Regions from separate parts of the Bacillus sp. BC08 genome, predicted to be linked through region 1. Evidence: riboswitches for the same ligand, from Rfam matches in the RefSeq annotation. Region 1 holds a riboswitch; each other region holds the start of a gene.

Region 1 (4,254 bases):
TCTTGTGATAGTGCGGCATGTGACATTTTAGCTGGGTAGGAAAGAATCGATTCGACAGCTCCTAAACTAACGGCAAAGACAGGCAATTTTACTTTTGATAAAAATTGGCGGAGTGCGTCTTCTGATTGTAAAGTGAAAGATAGGACAGCTCCGGCTGATGTAGCTTGAGATTGTTGAATGTCAAATCCAAGATGTGTTTGTAAACCAGGATAATAGACATTTTGAACTTTAGCGTGCTCTTGTAAATAGTGTGCAATTTTATTGGCGTTAGCAGCTGAATGTTCAAGACGTACATGCAATGTTTTTAGGCCGCGAAGCACGAGAGAACAATCTTGAGGACCTAAAATAGCGCCGAATGCATTTTGTAAAAATCCAAGTTTTTGGGCGAGTTCGGCATCTTTTACAACAGCTAACCCGGCAGTAACATCACTATGACCGGCAATGAATTTTGTGGCACTATGAAGAACGACGTCGGCACCAAGATCAAGTGGCTTCTGGAATAATGGTGTCAAAAATGTATTATCAACAAAAGTAAGGGCATTAATAGATTTGGCAAGTTGAGAAACAGCACGAATATCTGTCACTTTTAAAAGTGGATTAGAAGGTGTTTCTACATAAAAGAGTTTTGTGTTTGGCTTAATGTTCTGCTTTATTTCTTCCAAATTGGTCATATCAACAAATGTATGTGAAACACCGTAACGTGAGAGAACTTCAGTTATAATTCGATAAGTGCCTCCGTATACGTCTTCTGAAATGAGTACGTGATCACCTTGTGAAAGAAGGAGGAATGCAGTAGAAATCGCTGCAATTCCCGATGCGAAGGCAAATCCTTTTGTTCCGCCTTCTAATAAAGCAATGATATCTTCAAGCGCTTCACGTGTTGGATTACCAGAGCGGCTATAGTCATATTTCCCGAACGTATCTACATCAAATTGGTGGAATGTTGATGTGTTATAGATGGGAACGTTAACAGCTCCTGTTTGCGAGTCGTGTTTATATTGGTTGTGTAGTAAAAGTGTATCTATAGAATAACTCATATTCTTACACCTTCTTTTACAAGTTTAATGGCTTGCTGTAAGTCTTGAATTAAATCGTTACTATTTTCAATACCGACGGAAAATCGAAGAAGACGATTACATACACCGTTTGCTGTTCTGATTTCTTCAGGAATATCAGCGTGTGTTTGTGTTGCCGGATATGTCATTAAACTTTCAACACCACCGAGACTTTCAGCAAATGTAATTAAGGATAAAGATTGTAGGAATGGATTGATCCAAGTTTCATCTTTTAAACGAAATGAGATCATGCCGCCTCTTCCAGGATAAAATACATCTGTCACACCATCTTCATCATTTAAATAAGCAACAACTGCTTTTGCATTTTCTTCATGTTGTCTCATGCGAAGCGCTAACGTTTTCATACCACGAATTAATAGCCATGAATCAAATGGGCTTAAGACCGCGCCTGATGCATTATGATAATGAGCGATTTCCTCACAAAGTTCCTTTCCTTTTGCAACGACAAGTCCGCTTAGTACATCGTTATGCCCGCCTAAATATTTCGTTGCACTATGCAGTACAATGTCTGCACCTTCTGTTAATGGCTGCTGTATATAAGGTGTGTAGAATGTGTTGTCGACAATAAGGAGTAGTCCGTGTCTTTTTGCTACAGTTGCGACAGCGGTAATATCAGTAACTTGCATTAATGGATTAGTCGGAGTTTCTATGAAAATAGCTTTCGTTTCAGTTGTGATAGCTTTCTCAATTTGTTTAATAGATTGTGTATTTACGTATCTACATCGAACGTTCCACTTTTTTTCGTGCTCAGAAAATAATCGATAAGTGCCACCGTATAAATCTTCAGACACAATAAGTTCGTCTCCAGAACGGAATAGCGAAAGGACGAGGAGAACAGCCGCCATTCCGGAGCTACAGGCATAACCTTGTTCGCCGTATTCTAAGTCTGCGATTGCCTGTTCTAAAAGACCGCGAGTTGGATTTCCAGTTCGTGAATAGTCAAAACCAGTAGATTTACCAATTCCTTCGTGACGATAAGCAGTTGAGAAATAAACAGGCGGATTAACAGTTCCTGTTGTAGTTTCGCTCCGGTTTCCGATTTGTGCTAGTTTTGTTTCAATAGTTGACATGTAAAAATTCCTCCTTTTTAAATTAACAATTAAGTGAATGTAAAGTGAAACATTAATCAGTGAGGGGGCATCCCCCACTGATCATCAGCCCTCACCAATCGGGCTTTTACGGGCAGTCGATTCTCACCTAACTTCTTTGCTTCAGCTGAATTTTGAGTTGGGAATCTTACTGCCCTCAAATAGCGGGGGAAAATAAAAAAAGCCTTCTAAGAAGAAGGCTTTCGGTTTGAATAGAGTCTTCTTCTCATCTGTCAAATTTTTCACAATTTGCTGGAATTAGCACCTTATTAACAAATGTTAATGGTTGCTGAGGCGTCATAGGGCCAGTCCCTCTACCTCTCTAGATAAGAATGTTCGTATGAAATTTTATTATGTTTTTAACTTTACAACAAAAGATAATTGAATTGCAACTTTATTTTAAATAATTTTTATTTTTCCGCAAGTGTCATTGACTTTTGCATTTGTGCATGCTAAATTTATTAAAAAATTAACAAACATTGTTAAAAGGGGAACGTATTTCCTTTTAGCTACATAAATAAAATAATAAAGACAAACTCTTATTGAGAGCGGTGGAGGGAAAGGCCCTGTGAAACCCGGCAACCTTCAAACAAAATGTTTGAAACGGTGCTAATACCTGCAAAACGAATGTTTTGCATGATAAGAGGAGGATTGATTATGTCCCCCTCTTCAAAGTGAAGAGGGGGTTTTTATATTGATAGAAATGAGGGAGATTTGTGAAATTACTAGATTTATTATCAAAAGGAATTGTAATAGGTGATGGGGCGGTTGGAACGTTATTACATTCACATGGCTTGCAAAGTAGTTTTGAAGAATTAAATATATCTGATCCGGATTTAATTATATCGATTCATAAGCAATATGTAGCTGCTGGGGCTGATGTAATTCAAACAAATACGTACGGAGCAAATGAAGCGAAATTACGTATGTATGGTTTAGAAAATCAAGTTACTGAAATTAATAGAGCGGCAGTAAAATTGGCGAAAGCATCTGTGACAGAGAGAAATGCAATTTTAGGAACAATTGGTGGCATGAAACATATCGGAGCTGTTACAACAACTGATATGGAGCGAGAATTTATGCTACTTGAGCAGGCAAGTGCATTACTAGAAGAACAGGTTGATGGACTGCTATTAGAGACTTTCTATGATGAGTTTGAATTACTTCATGCTGTTCAGGTGTTACGAAAACAAACGAATATTCCAATTGTAGCTCAATTAGCATTGCATGAGGCAGGCACAACTCAAAATGGAAATGATGTAAATGAAATCTTAAAACAACTTCTAGATTACGGTGCAAATGTTGTTGGATTGAACTGCCAACTAGGACCGCTTCATATGACGGAAGCTTTTAAAATGATATCGATTCCGCAAAATGGATACTTGTCAGCATATCCGAATGCAGGTCTCCCAAATTATGTGGAGGGACGTTACGTATATGAGGGAAGTCCAGCTTATTTCGAAGCGATGACACCAAAATTTATTGAGCAAGGTATTCGGTTATTAGGTGGTTGTTGTGGCACGACTCCAGAACATATTGAAAGTATGAAACGTGCAATTGCAAATGTTACACCTGTAATAGAAAAGGATACGATTCAAAGACCAAAAGTAGTTCATACACACGAGAAACGTTCGAAAGCTCATGTCACATTAGCAGAGAAAGCAAAAAAACAAACAACAGTAGTAGTGGAATTAGATCCACCGAAAACATTAGATACGCAGCGATTTTTTGAAGGCGCAAAAGCATTGAAAAGAGCTGGAGCAGATGCTATTACTCTAGCAGATAATTCATTAGCATCGCCTCGCGTCTCGAATATGGCAATGGGGGCATTATTAACGAAGCATGATATTCCGGTATTGACGCATTTAACGTGTAGAGACCATAACGTCATCGGACTACAATCTCATTTACTAGGCTTATCAGCGTTAGGCATGGAAGAAGTGCTAGCTTTAACTGGGGATCCAGCACGTGTTGGTGATTTTCCAGGTGCTACTTCTGTATATGATTTGTCCTCTATTGAGCTCATTAAGATGATCAAAGAAATGAATGATGGGCGCTCCATTTTAGGGAAATCAATAGGACCAGCAACA
Region 2 (4,254 bases), on a different contig from region 1:
TGATGCACCGAAAGAATTTTTTAGTGGAAACTTCTTTTATACAACATCCATCAATCGATTCATTCGAAAAGAATTGCCATATGCATTAACGTGGGAGGATGTGTACGAAGCGTGTCCAAACGATATGTTGCATTCATAATATGTATTTTTGCAGTAATAATAGGCACATTACTCTTTACGACGCTTATCATGGATGGTTATTACATGTTAAGTAGTTTGTTTTTATTAGTTGTTATTATGTTACCTTTCTATATCCGCTTTGAAAGAAAGGCGTTTGTTTCACGTGAAATTGTTCTCGTTGCTGTGTTAGCGGCAATTGCAGCAGTTAGCCGCGTACCATTCTCTATTTTACCAAGTGTACAACCGACTTCATTTATCATTATCGTTTCTGCGATTGTGTTTGGGAGTGAAACTGGTTTTATGATCGGTGCAACAGCAGCTATCGTATCAAACATTTTTTTAGGACAAGGTCCGTGGACGCCGTGGCAAATGTTTTCCTGGGGCATGATTGGTTTTATAGCTGGATTATTACGGAATACATTTTTAATGAAAAAGCTATGGGGAAGACTTCTATACGGATTGTTTGTTGGATTTTTATTTGGCTGGATTATGAACTTATGGGGGCTTCTTGGGTTTATACGTGAGGCAACGTGGGAAGCTGTCGTTTCGTATTATATCGCAAGTTTTTATTTCGATTTAAGCCATGCGATTTCGAATGTTATTTTCTTACTACTATTTAGTACGTCTTGGATTACGATTCTTACGAGATTTAAAAAGAAATATGGCATATTAGATAAGCATAACATGGCATAGAAAAGCATATTCATATAAGGTAGGGTCGCGACTTACATATTCGTTTGCCTCTTTCATGCTTCTTACATATTGTAAGGAGCATTTTTTATTGTCAAAAAATCGATTCAATATATGTCGGCTATTATATAAAATTATTTGTATAATAGTATGTGAGAACTATTTTCAAAAGGGAGGTGTATAGTTAATGAAGTTAGTTATTCCGAAGCAACACGGTGCATGGGCCATGCTCGTTATACCATTTCTATTAAGTGTCATACTTGGGAAACCTACTATGTATCATATTCCATTGTTTTTAGCGTGGTTCTTTATCTATTTAGCTACGTATCCATTTCTTACGTACATAAAGCAAAGACGAAAAAAAGAGTTTTTACACGCAGCAATTGTATATTTTATCATCGCTTTCGTATTTGGGATGATTTCTCTAGTATATGAATGGCGCATTCTTTTATTCGTAACAGTAATGATTCCATTATTTATAGTAAATATGTATTACGCCCGTCAAAAGAATGAAAGAGCGTTACTAAATGACATTAGTGCGATTATTGTTTTCTGTATTGGTGGTTTAGTTAGTTATTATTTTTCAATGAAACTTATAGATAAAACAGCACTATTTATTGCGCTTATATCATTTTTATATTTTTTAGGAAGTACGTTTTATGTGAAAACGATGATACGTGAGAAAAACAACCCGAAGTATCGTTTTATATCATGGGGGTATCATATTTTATTAACAATCATCGTATTTGCTATCAATCCGTGGTGCTCTCTTATCTTCATACCGAGTGTCATTCGGGCAATTATGTTGTATGGTAAAAAGATTTCTATTATAAAAGTAGGTATTTTAGAAATTGCTAATTCTGTATATTTTTTAATTATAACGGTAATAATTATGAAGTATGCCATTTGAAAAAGCTTCCCACCTTATGATGGGAAGCTTTTTCAATCTTGTTCTAAAATGTGAACCGTGTAATCACAACGTTGAATAGCTTGTTCGATCGCATAAAGGGATTGTTCAATACGTGCGCGATTAAAATCTTTTTCCACAGTCTGTAGTGCTGCTTCTAAACAATGTTTTGCTTCTTGTAATGATTGAAATGAATCTTGTACATATCCGCGAGCATTTTCGTGCATTTCATAATCCTCCTTGCATATTCATATATGTATAGTATGAGCAGTAAAGAAGAAAATATTATTTGTTATATTTGTTTGACAATTAAAATGAAATTACGTATAGTAAGAATTAAGTGAATATTTTCTTATCCAGAGAGGTGGAGGGACTGGCCCGATGAAACCCAGCAACCGCGATGCAGGTGCTAATTCCAGCAGAACATATTTGTTCTGGGAGATAAGACGAAGATATATACGTAACTTCTTCTTATCGGAGAGGTTTTTTTGTTGCAAAAAAACCGATTACGAAAATTTATATTAAGAAGAAAGGGGTTGCGAAGTACTGTGACACTCGAAAAATACGTAAAACTGCGTAGTACAGTTTATGAATATATGATAGAGCAAGATAAGCCAATATCATTGTTAGATATTCAAGAACATATCGTTTCGCATCATGAAGGAAAATTCACGAAAAAGATGTTACATCAATTTTATTTATCAAGACTATTAGATGAACTGAAACTGGATGGGAAAATTACATTAGCTGATGAATATCTCTATACGGAAAAAGGGGTATTTTATAAGGCGGGAAAAGGGAGCTAAGCTCTCTTTTTTTTGAAGTATGTAGAGTAAAAGACTGCTTAAGCAGCCTGATACAAGGGAATGGTGTTGAGTGTGTAGTGTCAAAGATTGAATGTGCCTGAAAGAGGCACTTCATATCGGCTGCAAATGAAAAGAGACACCTCCGCCGAATAGGTGTCAGTCGTTTTGTCATATAGACTTGCTATTTGACAGTTATTAGAATAACATGCAGGGGTTATTGAAGTCAAAAGGGAATTAAAGGAAGAGGTGTTGTTATGTACGCTTACTTATTACAGGATATAACGAAATGGATTCCTAAGTACATTTTGGATAAAGGGTATGAATATTATGAAGAGGGACATGTAGACGATGTTGAAATACAAGACAAGAAAATATTTGCTTTCGTTACTGGAAATGCAGGAAACTATGAAGTGATTATTGATCTTGAAGATTTTACAGAAAGTAGCTGCGAGTGTCCTTATGAGAATCTTTGCAAGCATATGGCGGCAGTTGTTTATGATATTCAAAGTGCTGGTGAAAGTACGGTGAAAGAGAAACTAAAAGATTTAGACAAAGAAGAGTTACTTACAGTATTAAACCGTTTATTACAAAGTTCGAAAAACGTGCAAATTGTAGAGAAGATGTTAAAGAAGGGGAAACTTTAACTTAAAGAGGGAGTTGTTTTGTAGTGAATGTACTACTTGTATACGCTCATCCCAGTCCTTCCAGTTTTAACGCGGCGATTTTAAAGCATGTGCAAAAAGGATTACAGGAAACAGATCATTCGGTTACGGTACTTGATTTATATAAAGAACAATTTGATCCCGTCCTTGTATTTAATGAGGAGAAGAAAAGACGTGATTTAGTAAATGAAGAAGAAACAGCCCGGTACAGAACGTTAGTAGAAGAAGCAGATACACTTCTCTTTATATATCCGATATGGTGGTGGGGGATGCCTGCTATTTTAAAAGGATTTATTGATCGCATTTTCGTTGCTGGTTTTGCTTATAAATACGAAGGAGCCCTGCCGAAAGGATTATTGAAGGGGAAGAAGGCGTGGGTGATTAATACGTTAGATTCACCGTTATGGTACGTCGCACTATTATATCGATCAGCAGATTGGATTATGATGAAGCGAGGTGTATTACGTTTTTGCGGCATTCGCGATATAAAACGATCTGTTTTTCAATCTGTGAAAACGAGTAAAGTAGAGAAACGGGAAAAGTGGTTATTACAAATAGAAGAAAAGGCTCGTACATTATGAATGAAATGGAACGTATTATAAAGTGTTGTCAGTATGATAATGAACTTTTTCGTACATATATTAATTGTTTAATCCAATTGAAGAAATGTAGTGAAATGTTTCAACAAATACAGATTCAATTAAGAAATGATTATTTAATAAGAGGAATTTGTGAAAGAGAAGTGGATGAGGTAGTAAGAGGAAGTAAAGAGTATGAAACATATTTTCTTCCTAAAGCGTTACAGTGGAATTTCCTTAAAAACAATCCACATGTAATTGAAAAAGTATGTGAAGACTTTTTCGCATTTGAGGCATTACATCTTACGGAGATAGAGTGGGAGAGGGTTATAAATTGCGTGGGAAATAAATGATTTATTGTATAAAAAAGCTAGTATAAAACTAGCTTTTCGTTTAAATAAATAAGAAACATAGACAAATGATAGATCCTGCATATAGTAAGTTAACAACGCAAAATTCCATAATATCACGAGCACCTAAACCAGCTATCG
Region 3 (4,254 bases), on a different contig from region 1:
TACAAAAGCAATTATAGGCTCAGGTATGAATCCAGGTGTTGTTCAGTGGATGGTTGTTGAACTTATGAAGGAGCGCCAAAATGAAAAGCCAAGAGCATGCTATATAGTAGAACATGATACGTCATTTTTGAATGATACAGCACTAATAAAGCCTCATACACTGTATGCTTCATGGGCAGTAGAGCGATTTCTAGATGAAGCGATATGGAGTTATCCGATGTATATGAGTCATCATCGTCCCCTTTATTTTTATGAAGATGTATATGCTTCAGAGTATAAAGTAAAGTTAGGAGAGAAAGAGTTTTATGGTTGTTTAATGCCACATGAGGAAGTTTTAATTTTAGGGAAAAACTTCAATATGGAAGTTGGGTTTCTTTACCGAATTAACGAGTATACAACAAATGTAATTAGGAAGAATTTAGATAAGGTAGAAGATTTATGGAACTGGAATCGTAAAGTATTTAATCCAGCGGAAGAAGAGATTGCTGGCGAGGATTTAGTTGGTGTATTACTCGTTTATGAAAATAGCGAGACATATATGTATAACGTGATGAATAGCAGTCAAGTTTTTCGTAAATATAAAACAAATGCAACTTACTTTCAAGTAGGATGCGGAATTTATGCTGGTTTGTGTAGTTTACTTTTCGATAACTTTAAACAAGGTGCCTATTATGTAGAGGAATTATTATTAAATACAGAAAGTAAGTATGGAGAATATTTAAATTTATATATGAAGGATTTTGTAGTAGGGGGAAATGATTTTACGGATGGACTGCTACATGATCGGGTAAGATGGATATAAGTTGTGACGAAAAGGAAGGAGGAATCTCCTTCCTTTTCGCGTTATAAGGTTACATATTGCTCTGAAAGTAAGATAATATGTAGAGTTTTTGTATTGATCATGAGGAGTATTTATATGAACAAAGTTATAAGCTTACTTTATGAGGAAAGAGAAGCTTTAAAAGTATTTAAAAAAATTAACGGATTTGTTAGGGAAACTAAAGCCAATAAATTATGAATGGTGTAATATACGAGCAATCCTTTTATATGTTGTACAGCTAATGGAAAGTTATGCAGTGTAGTATAGAGTGGGATTTCATTCGCAAGTAGATGGGAATTTACCTGTTATAAATGGTGATGATAAACGATTAAAATAAGTGTTATTAAATATTATTAAAAATGGAATAAAATCAATGCCAGAAGGTGGAGATATTCATATCCGTGCATATCGAAAAACTGAAGGGCATTTGTGCATGTCTGTTGATGAGCAAGGCTTTGGTATAGAGAAGGAGAAGCTAGAGAAGGTTGGAAAGGCTTTTTACACAACAAAGGAAAATGGTATGGGACTTGGATTAATGATTACATTTAAAATTATTAAGGAACATCAAGGAAGTATCGCGATTCAAAGTAGCGTGGGAATAGGAACGAAAGTGGAAATTTCTTTACCGACAGTATAATGCACTAGAAGAAAATATTTTTCAGAAAAGTGTTCTTGTTGTGTAAATATAAACATTTTATAAAATGTTTAAAGAAGGGTTTTTTTTATAAAATACTTCGTTTATAATGGAGGAAAATATCGACATGAGATTTGTTATTCATGTAACGGTTCGGTAGTGTTAGGAAAAGAAGGGGTGCACGCGCATCCTTTTTTCTATGCAGATATTATGAAAGAGGTGGTATGATGGAATTAACATTAAATTCGACTGTATGCTTGCACACGATTCAATTTCGAAAAGAGCAAAAGAATTATATTGTCAAAGATACAATTACAGGAGAAAAATATGAAATGCCGCCACTTTGGATTGATGCATTGGCAATGATGCGTGACGGTTTTTTATTGGGAGAAATTGAGGAGAAATTAAAAGAAGAGTATCCAGACGAAGAAATAAATATGTTAGCATTTACGAGGCAACTGTTAGAGCTAGAGCTTGTCGGAATGGTAGATGGGGAAGAAATAGCTTGTACAAAGAAGAAAGAGAAAGATTATTTGGCTTGGTTACGTCCTCGTGTTGAGCAATTCTTTCTTAGTTTAAATAAAAAAAATAGAAGCAAAGGTCAATGATGATCTTTGCTTTTTTGTATAGTTTGTTTAAAAAATTACAGCGAATGCCCTTGCGAAAGCACCGTCGCTATCTTTAATTTTTAAAGGTGCCGCTGAGAAGAAGAAACGCTTCGTGTGAATGGCATCTAAGTTTGTTAAGTTTTCAATTAAACAAATATTATTCCCAAGTAGTATGTGATGAATTGGTGATGTTTCTGTCGTTACCTCGTCAGGAGAAATAAAATCTAAACCGACCGATTTTACTTTTAATTGAACTAGTTCTTCGGCTAATTCTTCAGAAAGATAAAAAGCTTCTTTTTCATACGCTTCTGTATTCCATTTAGTAGATAGATTGGAATGGAAAATAACAATATCCCCTTCTTGTATATCAACATTATGCAATACTTCCTTACGTAACTTTCGCTCTTGAATATGAGTTACATCGATAAGAACGGCTTCGCCTACAAATTGATCAAGGGGGAGTTGGTCAATAGTCGTTGCGTCTGAAATGAAATGTGCAGGAGCATCACAATGTGTGCCAACATGGACGACAGAATGAAAATCTGTAACTTGATAGCCTGTCTCTTCAACGCTTGTAATGGCTCCTAAATTGATTTTTGGTGTTCCAGGGAATTGGGACATATTGTTTTCAAATGTTTGTGATAGGTCAATTACTTTCACTTTAAATACCTCCAATATATGTTTTAAAATAAAAAAACTCACCTTTCATAATCAAGAAAGATGAGTTTTGCACACAATAGTTACGTTTTATCTTTCAAAATGCAATGCATTTTGCAGGAATTAGCACCTATTCAGTTTGTATAAACTGAGGTTGCTGGGCGTCAAAGGGCCGGTCCCTCTGCCTCTCTTGATAAAGACATATTAAATTTTAGTTCTGAATATTCATTGTATTTAAATTGTAATTCATTTCCTTTTTTTGCGCAATATAAAATAGGTATTCACCCAAATAAAGCTGCTCGCATATTGTAGCTTATGTAAATAGAATGCTGCGAAGGAGTGAGTGCAGTGACAGGGAATGTATTGAATTATTACGCTGGTGGAAATACAGCTAGAGGATTTCATAATTTATACGATGAGAATTTGAAAGGGTTAGACAGATTATTTATTTTAAAGGGTGGTCCTGGAACCGGGAAATCTTCTTTAATTAAGGCAATAGGTCGTGAATGGGTTGAAAAAGGATATGATATTGAATTTTTACATTGTTCTTCCGATAATAAATCGGTTGATGGTGTCATTATCCCGAAGTTAAAAGTAGGAATTGTTGATGGAACATCTCCGCATGTTATCGAACCGAAAACGCCAGGAGTTGTTGAGGAGTATATCAATTTAGGGGTTGCTTGGGACTCAGATAAATTAAGAAAGCAGAAGGTAGAAATTGAACGATTTGTTTCAGAAGCAAGCAAGGCTTTTCAAACTGCTTACGCTTGTTTTAACGAGGCACTAGTTATACATGATGAGTGGGAGAAAATATATATTAATAATATTGATTTTAATAAAGCAAATGAACTAACTGATCAGCTGATTCAGAAGCTATTTACAGATAAAGGCGGGAAACAATCGCTTGTGAAACATCGTTTTTTAGGAGCGGCTACACCGAAAGGAGCAGTTGATTTTGTTCCTAATTTAACAGAAGGATTACCACATCGTTATTTTATAAAAGGACGCCCAGGCTCTGGGAAATCAACAATGCTCAAAAAATTAGCTAAGGCAGCAGAAGAAAAAGGCTTTGAAGTTGAAGTATATCATTGTGGATTTGACCCCAATAGTCTTGATATGGTTATCGTAAGAGAATTAGGGTTTGCAATTTTTGATAGCACCGCACCACATGAATATTTTCCAAGCCGCGAAGGTGATGAAATTATAGATATGTATGCCCTTATTGTGACACCAGGGACGGATGAGAAGTATGCGACAGAAATTCGCGATGTTTCGATTCAATATAAAGCAAAAATGAATGAGGCGATGTCTTTCTTAGCGAAAGCGAAATCAGTTCGTGATAAATTAGAACGAATTTATATTACTGCTATGGATTTTTCAAAAGTAGATGCATATAAAGAGGAGATTCAAAAAGAGTTTGAACGAATTGCGGTTAGTGTATCAGAAAAGAACAAGTAAAAAATGAAGCATTTTGATAGGCTGTCGGGAATTTTCTGACAGCTATTTTAGTATGTAGTAAACTTAGTAATATATTT
Region 4 (4,254 bases), on a different contig from region 1:
TCCATTCTTTTCACGATAAGTCTTTTCTTTTTACAAAATTCTCTTAAAAATGGTATCGTTTTTTATAACATATCTCCACTAGAAAGGAATAAAGGATATGATAACTAAACATCGAATTCTATTTATTGGTGCTGGTCGTATGGCAGAAGCTATATTTTCCGGATTACTTAAAACAAGCAAAGAATACATCGAAGAAATTATCGTTTCTAACCGAAGCAACGTAGAAAAGCTAGAACAATTACGAGCACGATATAATGTGTCTACTGCAACAGATTGGAAGCAGCATGTTACATCTGTTGATACGATTGTTTTAGCAATGCCACCTTCTGCACATGAAGAATTATTAGCAGAATTATCTCCGTTACTATCGAATCAACTTGTCGTAACGGTAGCTGCTGGCATTGGCCCATCTTATTTAGAAGAAAGACTTCCCGGGGGAATACCTGTTGCTTGGATTATGCCGAACACAGCTGCCGAAATTGGAAAGTCTATCTCCTTATATACAATGGGACAATCAGTAAACGAGATGCATCAAGAAACCCTGCAACTGCTTTTAAGAGGCATTGGTACTTCGCAACTTTGCACTGAAGAGGAAGTTCATCAGCTTACTGCAGTTACTGGAAGTGCACCAGCTTTCCTTTATTACTTTGCTGAAAGCTTAATTGAAGCAACAAAAAGTTATGGAGTCGATGAAGCAACCGCAAAACACCTTGTCATTCAAATGATTTCCGGCTCTGCTTCTATGCTTGAACAAACGCAAGATCCAGCTAATCTCCGCGAACAAGTAACAACACCCGGTGGTTCCACAGCTGAAGGCCTCAAAGCTTTATATGAATATAATTTTTCAGAAGCAATTCAAAAAGCAGTAGAAGCAACAAACAAAAAAGCTAGGGGGAAATAATATGAATTTAACAAGTTTAAAAGACTATACAACATTGCATAACGGTGTAAAAATGCCTTGGTTCGGTTTAGGTGTTTTTAAAGTAGAAGATGGTTCAGAAGTAATTGAATCTGTAAAAGCAGCAATTAAAAACGGCTACCGCAGTATTGATACTGCAGCAATTTATCAAAACGAAGAAGGCGTTGGACAAGGGATCCGTGAATCAGGTGTTTCACGTGAAGAATTATTTATTACATCAAAAGTATGGAATAGCGATCAAGGATATGAAACAACACTTCAAGCATTTGAAACTACATTAGAGAAATTAGGTCTAGAATATTTAGATTTATATTTAGTACATTGGCCTGTAAAAGGGAAATATACTGAATCATGGAAAGCGTTAGAAAAGCTTTATAAAGATGGCCGTGTTCGCGCTATCGGTGTGAGTAATTTCCATATTCACCACTTACAAGACGTATTTGAAATTGCTGAAATTAAGCCAATGGTCAACCAAGTGGAATACCACCCACGTTTAGCACAAGAAGAGCTGCATGCTTTCTGTAAAGAACATAACATCCAACTTGAAGCTTGGTCACCATTAATGCAAGGCCAACTGCTAGACAACCCAACATTACAAGACATTGCAACAAAATATAGTAAATCAACTGCACAAATTATTTTACGCTGGGATCTACAAAACGAAGTTGTAACAATCCCTAAATCTATTAAAGAACATCGCATTATTGAAAATGCAAATATATTTGATTTTGAATTAAGCGCTGATGACATGAAAGCAATTCAAGCTCTAAATGAAGATCGTCGCGTTGGTCCAGATCCAGATAACTTTAACTTCTAATAGAAAAACCACTGCCATATGCAGTGGTTTTTTTCATTAGAGAAAACTGAAAATTTAAACTATATTTCATTTGGTTGACACTTCATTATCCAAGGTGTAATATTTTGAATTATCAAAGAAACACAAAAATTAATAAAGTTTATTCGTTTACTCATTGTATCAAGAGAGGTGGAGGGACTGGCCCTTTGAAACCTCGGCAACAGGTTCATTTTGAATACTGTGCCACTTCCTGCAAGCTTTATGCTTGAAAGATAGAATGAGGGACTTCGTTTATATACGGGTGCATAACTTGTACGTAAAAATCCCTCTTTCTCAATATGAAAAGAGGGATTTTTTTATTTTTCATTTCCCTCATCATCATCCAAACTTAATTATTTAGGAGGAAAATCAAATGAAAAAGAAGTTTGTACCCGGTATTGCATCAGTTGTAGGAGTAAGTATTTTATTAACTGGTTGCGGTAGTTATAAAAACGAAGCAAGTGGAGCAAATGCAAAAGACGAGGCGCCTAGTAAGCAGGTTTTAAACTTATCTTCACCTACTGAAATACGAACAATGGATACAGCTCGTGCTACAGATACTGATTCTGGTCAAGTAATGAGAAACGTATTTGAAGGTTTGTATAATCTTGGTGAAGGTAACAAACCTGTCCCTGGTGTTGCAAAATCTCATGAAGTAAGTGGCGATAAGACGAAATACACATTCCATTTACGAGATTCAAAATGGTCAAACGGCACTCCTGTTACTGCGAAAGACTTTGTCTTTGCTTGGCAAAGAGCTGTTGATCCAGCAACAGCCTCTGAATATGCATTTCTATTCTTTGATATTAAAAATGCAACAAAAATTAACAACAAAGAACTTCCAGCCGATCAACTTGGTGTAAAAGCAATTGATGACCATACGTTTGAGGTAGAATTAGAACGTCCTGTTCCATACTTTATTAGCTTAACAGCGTTCCCTACATTTCTACCAATTAACGAGGAATTCTTTAAAGCACAAGGTGATAAGTATGCATTAGAAGATAATACACTCTTGTACAACGGAGCTTTTACACTAAGCGATTGGAAGCACGAACAAAGCTTTAAATTTAAGAAAAACCCTACCTATTGGGATAAAGATACTGTCAAACTGGAAGAAATCAATTTTAACGTCGTAAAAGAAAAATCTACAGAAGTAAATTTATTCGAGTCAAAACAATTAGATCGTATCAAACTAACATCTGACTTCGTTGATAAATATAAAAAGGATGCTAACTTTAAAGAACGTCCAAACGTAGGGGTACAGTTTCTACGTATGAATCAACAAAACAAAGTACTTCAAAACGTTTCTGCACGCCAAGCAATCGATCAAACAATTGATCGAAAATCCTTTGTAAATACGTTATTAAATGACGGCTCTACACCAACCTCTAGTCTCGTGCCGAAAAACTTTGCAAAAGGACCTGACGGAACAGATTTCCGTGCTGCAAACGGCGATTTAACAAAGGTTGATACAAAATCTGCTCAAGAATTATGGAAAAAAGCAAAACAAGAACTTGGGTCTGAAAAAATAACGTTAGAACTATTAACAAGTGACGGTGACCTTGAAAAGAAAACTGGTGAATTCTTAAAAGGACAACTAGAAAAGAATTTAGATGGCTTAACGGTAAATATAAAGCCGCAACCACGTAAACAACAAGTTTCACTTTTATTAAAAGGTGACTACGAAATTGGAATTGACGGCTGGAGCCCTGACTTTGCGGATCCAATTACATTCCTTGAGCTATTTACAACGAATAACCCTTACAACTTAGATCATTACTCTAATAAGGAGTTTGATGAAACAATAGCAAAAGTAAAAACAACTTTAGCTGGTGATGAAAAAGCTCGCTGGGAAGCATTACTAACATCCGAGAAAATATTATTTAAAGACTCTGTTATCGCTCCTCTTTACCAAAAAGGCGAATCTTATTTAGAACGTTCTTATGTAAAAGGAATTGTGCAAGTAGACTTTGCAGGTCAATTAAACTTCAAATGGGCAAAAATTGAAAAATAAAGCGAAACTTTAATCAGTTAGGTTCTCTTCATCCCCACTGATTATTAACCCGCACCAATTGTTTTTTTAGCAAAACATATGAAAAGCAGGTTCCTCACTACGAGGAAATCTGCTTTTTTAATATATTATTCCATAAAAATAACAATCTATTTTTATTATTGACATATAGTTCTTTCCAGTGTTAATATTCTAAATAATCAAAGAAACGAAATATTTCACCATAAAAATATAACGTCTACTACGTTGAAACATATAACGATAGATTATAGTTCAACATGTATATACATATAGAACACCTGATTACCTACACGCACATATCTGTAATAGGTTTTCTCTTCTTCTATAGCTACACTTCAAAACGTGGACATTACGACGTTACGAACAACACATTTAGGGAGGAACGAACAATGAAGAAAAAAGTTGTACCTGTTGTTGCATCTGTTTTAGGGGCAAGTCTATTACTAACTGCTTGTGGGGGAAATAAAG

Evidence for each region. Region 1 has a riboswitch for S-adenosylmethionine ahead of metI (cystathionine gamma-synthase/O-acetylhomoserine thiolyase). Riboswitches for the same ligand answer to the same signal wherever they lie in the genome.
Region 2: linked by a shared signal. The riboswitch ahead of ACXVYO_RS06770 (hypothetical protein) and the one ahead of metI (cystathionine gamma-synthase/O-acetylhomoserine thiolyase) in region 1 are both predicted to bind S-adenosylmethionine.
Region 3: linked by a shared signal. The riboswitch ahead of ACXVYO_RS10255 (cyclase family protein) and the one ahead of metI (cystathionine gamma-synthase/O-acetylhomoserine thiolyase) in region 1 are both predicted to bind S-adenosylmethionine.
Region 4: linked by a shared signal. The riboswitch ahead of ACXVYO_RS00705 (peptide ABC transporter substrate-binding protein) and the one ahead of metI (cystathionine gamma-synthase/O-acetylhomoserine thiolyase) in region 1 are both predicted to bind S-adenosylmethionine.

The regions. Positions count from the first base shown of each region.
Region 1 is NZ_JBTGPA010000035.1:577,265-581,518, forward strand. It holds gene metC (cystathionine beta-lyase) at 1-1,037, opposite strand, end outside; gene metI (cystathionine gamma-synthase/O-acetylhomoserine thiolyase) at 1,034-2,146, opposite strand; SAM riboswitch class I at 2,388-2,497, opposite strand; SAM riboswitch class I at 2,701-2,810, shown strand; gene ACXVYO_RS21095 (bifunctional homocysteine S-methyltransferase/methylenetetrahydrofolate reductase) at 2,881-4,254, shown strand, end outside.
Region 2 is NZ_JBTGPA010000027.1:97,917-102,170, reverse strand. It holds gene ACXVYO_RS06790 (ABC transporter ATP-binding protein) at 1-139, shown strand, start outside; gene ACXVYO_RS06785 (ECF transporter S component) at 112-813, shown strand; gene ACXVYO_RS06780 (YwiC-like family protein) at 998-1,720, shown strand; gene ACXVYO_RS06775 (hypothetical protein) at 1,753-1,944, opposite strand; SAM riboswitch class I at 2,067-2,165, shown strand; gene ACXVYO_RS06770 (hypothetical protein) at 2,206-2,523, shown strand; gene ACXVYO_RS06765 (SWIM zinc finger family protein) at 2,778-3,167, shown strand; gene ACXVYO_RS06760 (NAD(P)H-dependent oxidoreductase) at 3,191-3,766, shown strand; gene ACXVYO_RS06755 (group-specific protein) at 3,763-4,116, shown strand; partial or broken gene ACXVYO_RS06750 (TIGR00366 family protein) at 4,157-4,254, opposite strand, start outside.
Region 3 is NZ_JBTGPA010000030.1:124,775-129,028, reverse strand. It holds gene ACXVYO_RS10270 (S-adenosylmethionine decarboxylase related protein) at 1-802, shown strand, start outside; partial or broken gene ACXVYO_RS10265 (ATP-binding protein) at 987-1,457, shown strand; gene ACXVYO_RS10260 (hypothetical protein) at 1,682-2,062, shown strand; gene ACXVYO_RS10255 (cyclase family protein) at 2,090-2,722, opposite strand; SAM riboswitch class I at 2,807-2,919, opposite strand; gene ACXVYO_RS10250 (PRK06851 family protein) at 3,068-4,177, shown strand.
Region 4 is NZ_JBTGPA010000007.1:49,314-53,567, forward strand. It holds gene proC (pyrroline-5-carboxylate reductase) at 98-901, shown strand; gene ACXVYO_RS00700 (aldo/keto reductase) at 903-1,736, shown strand; SAM riboswitch class I at 1,890-1,994, shown strand; gene ACXVYO_RS00705 (peptide ABC transporter substrate-binding protein) at 2,128-3,768, shown strand; gene ACXVYO_RS00710 (ABC transporter substrate-binding protein) at 4,176-4,254, shown strand, end outside.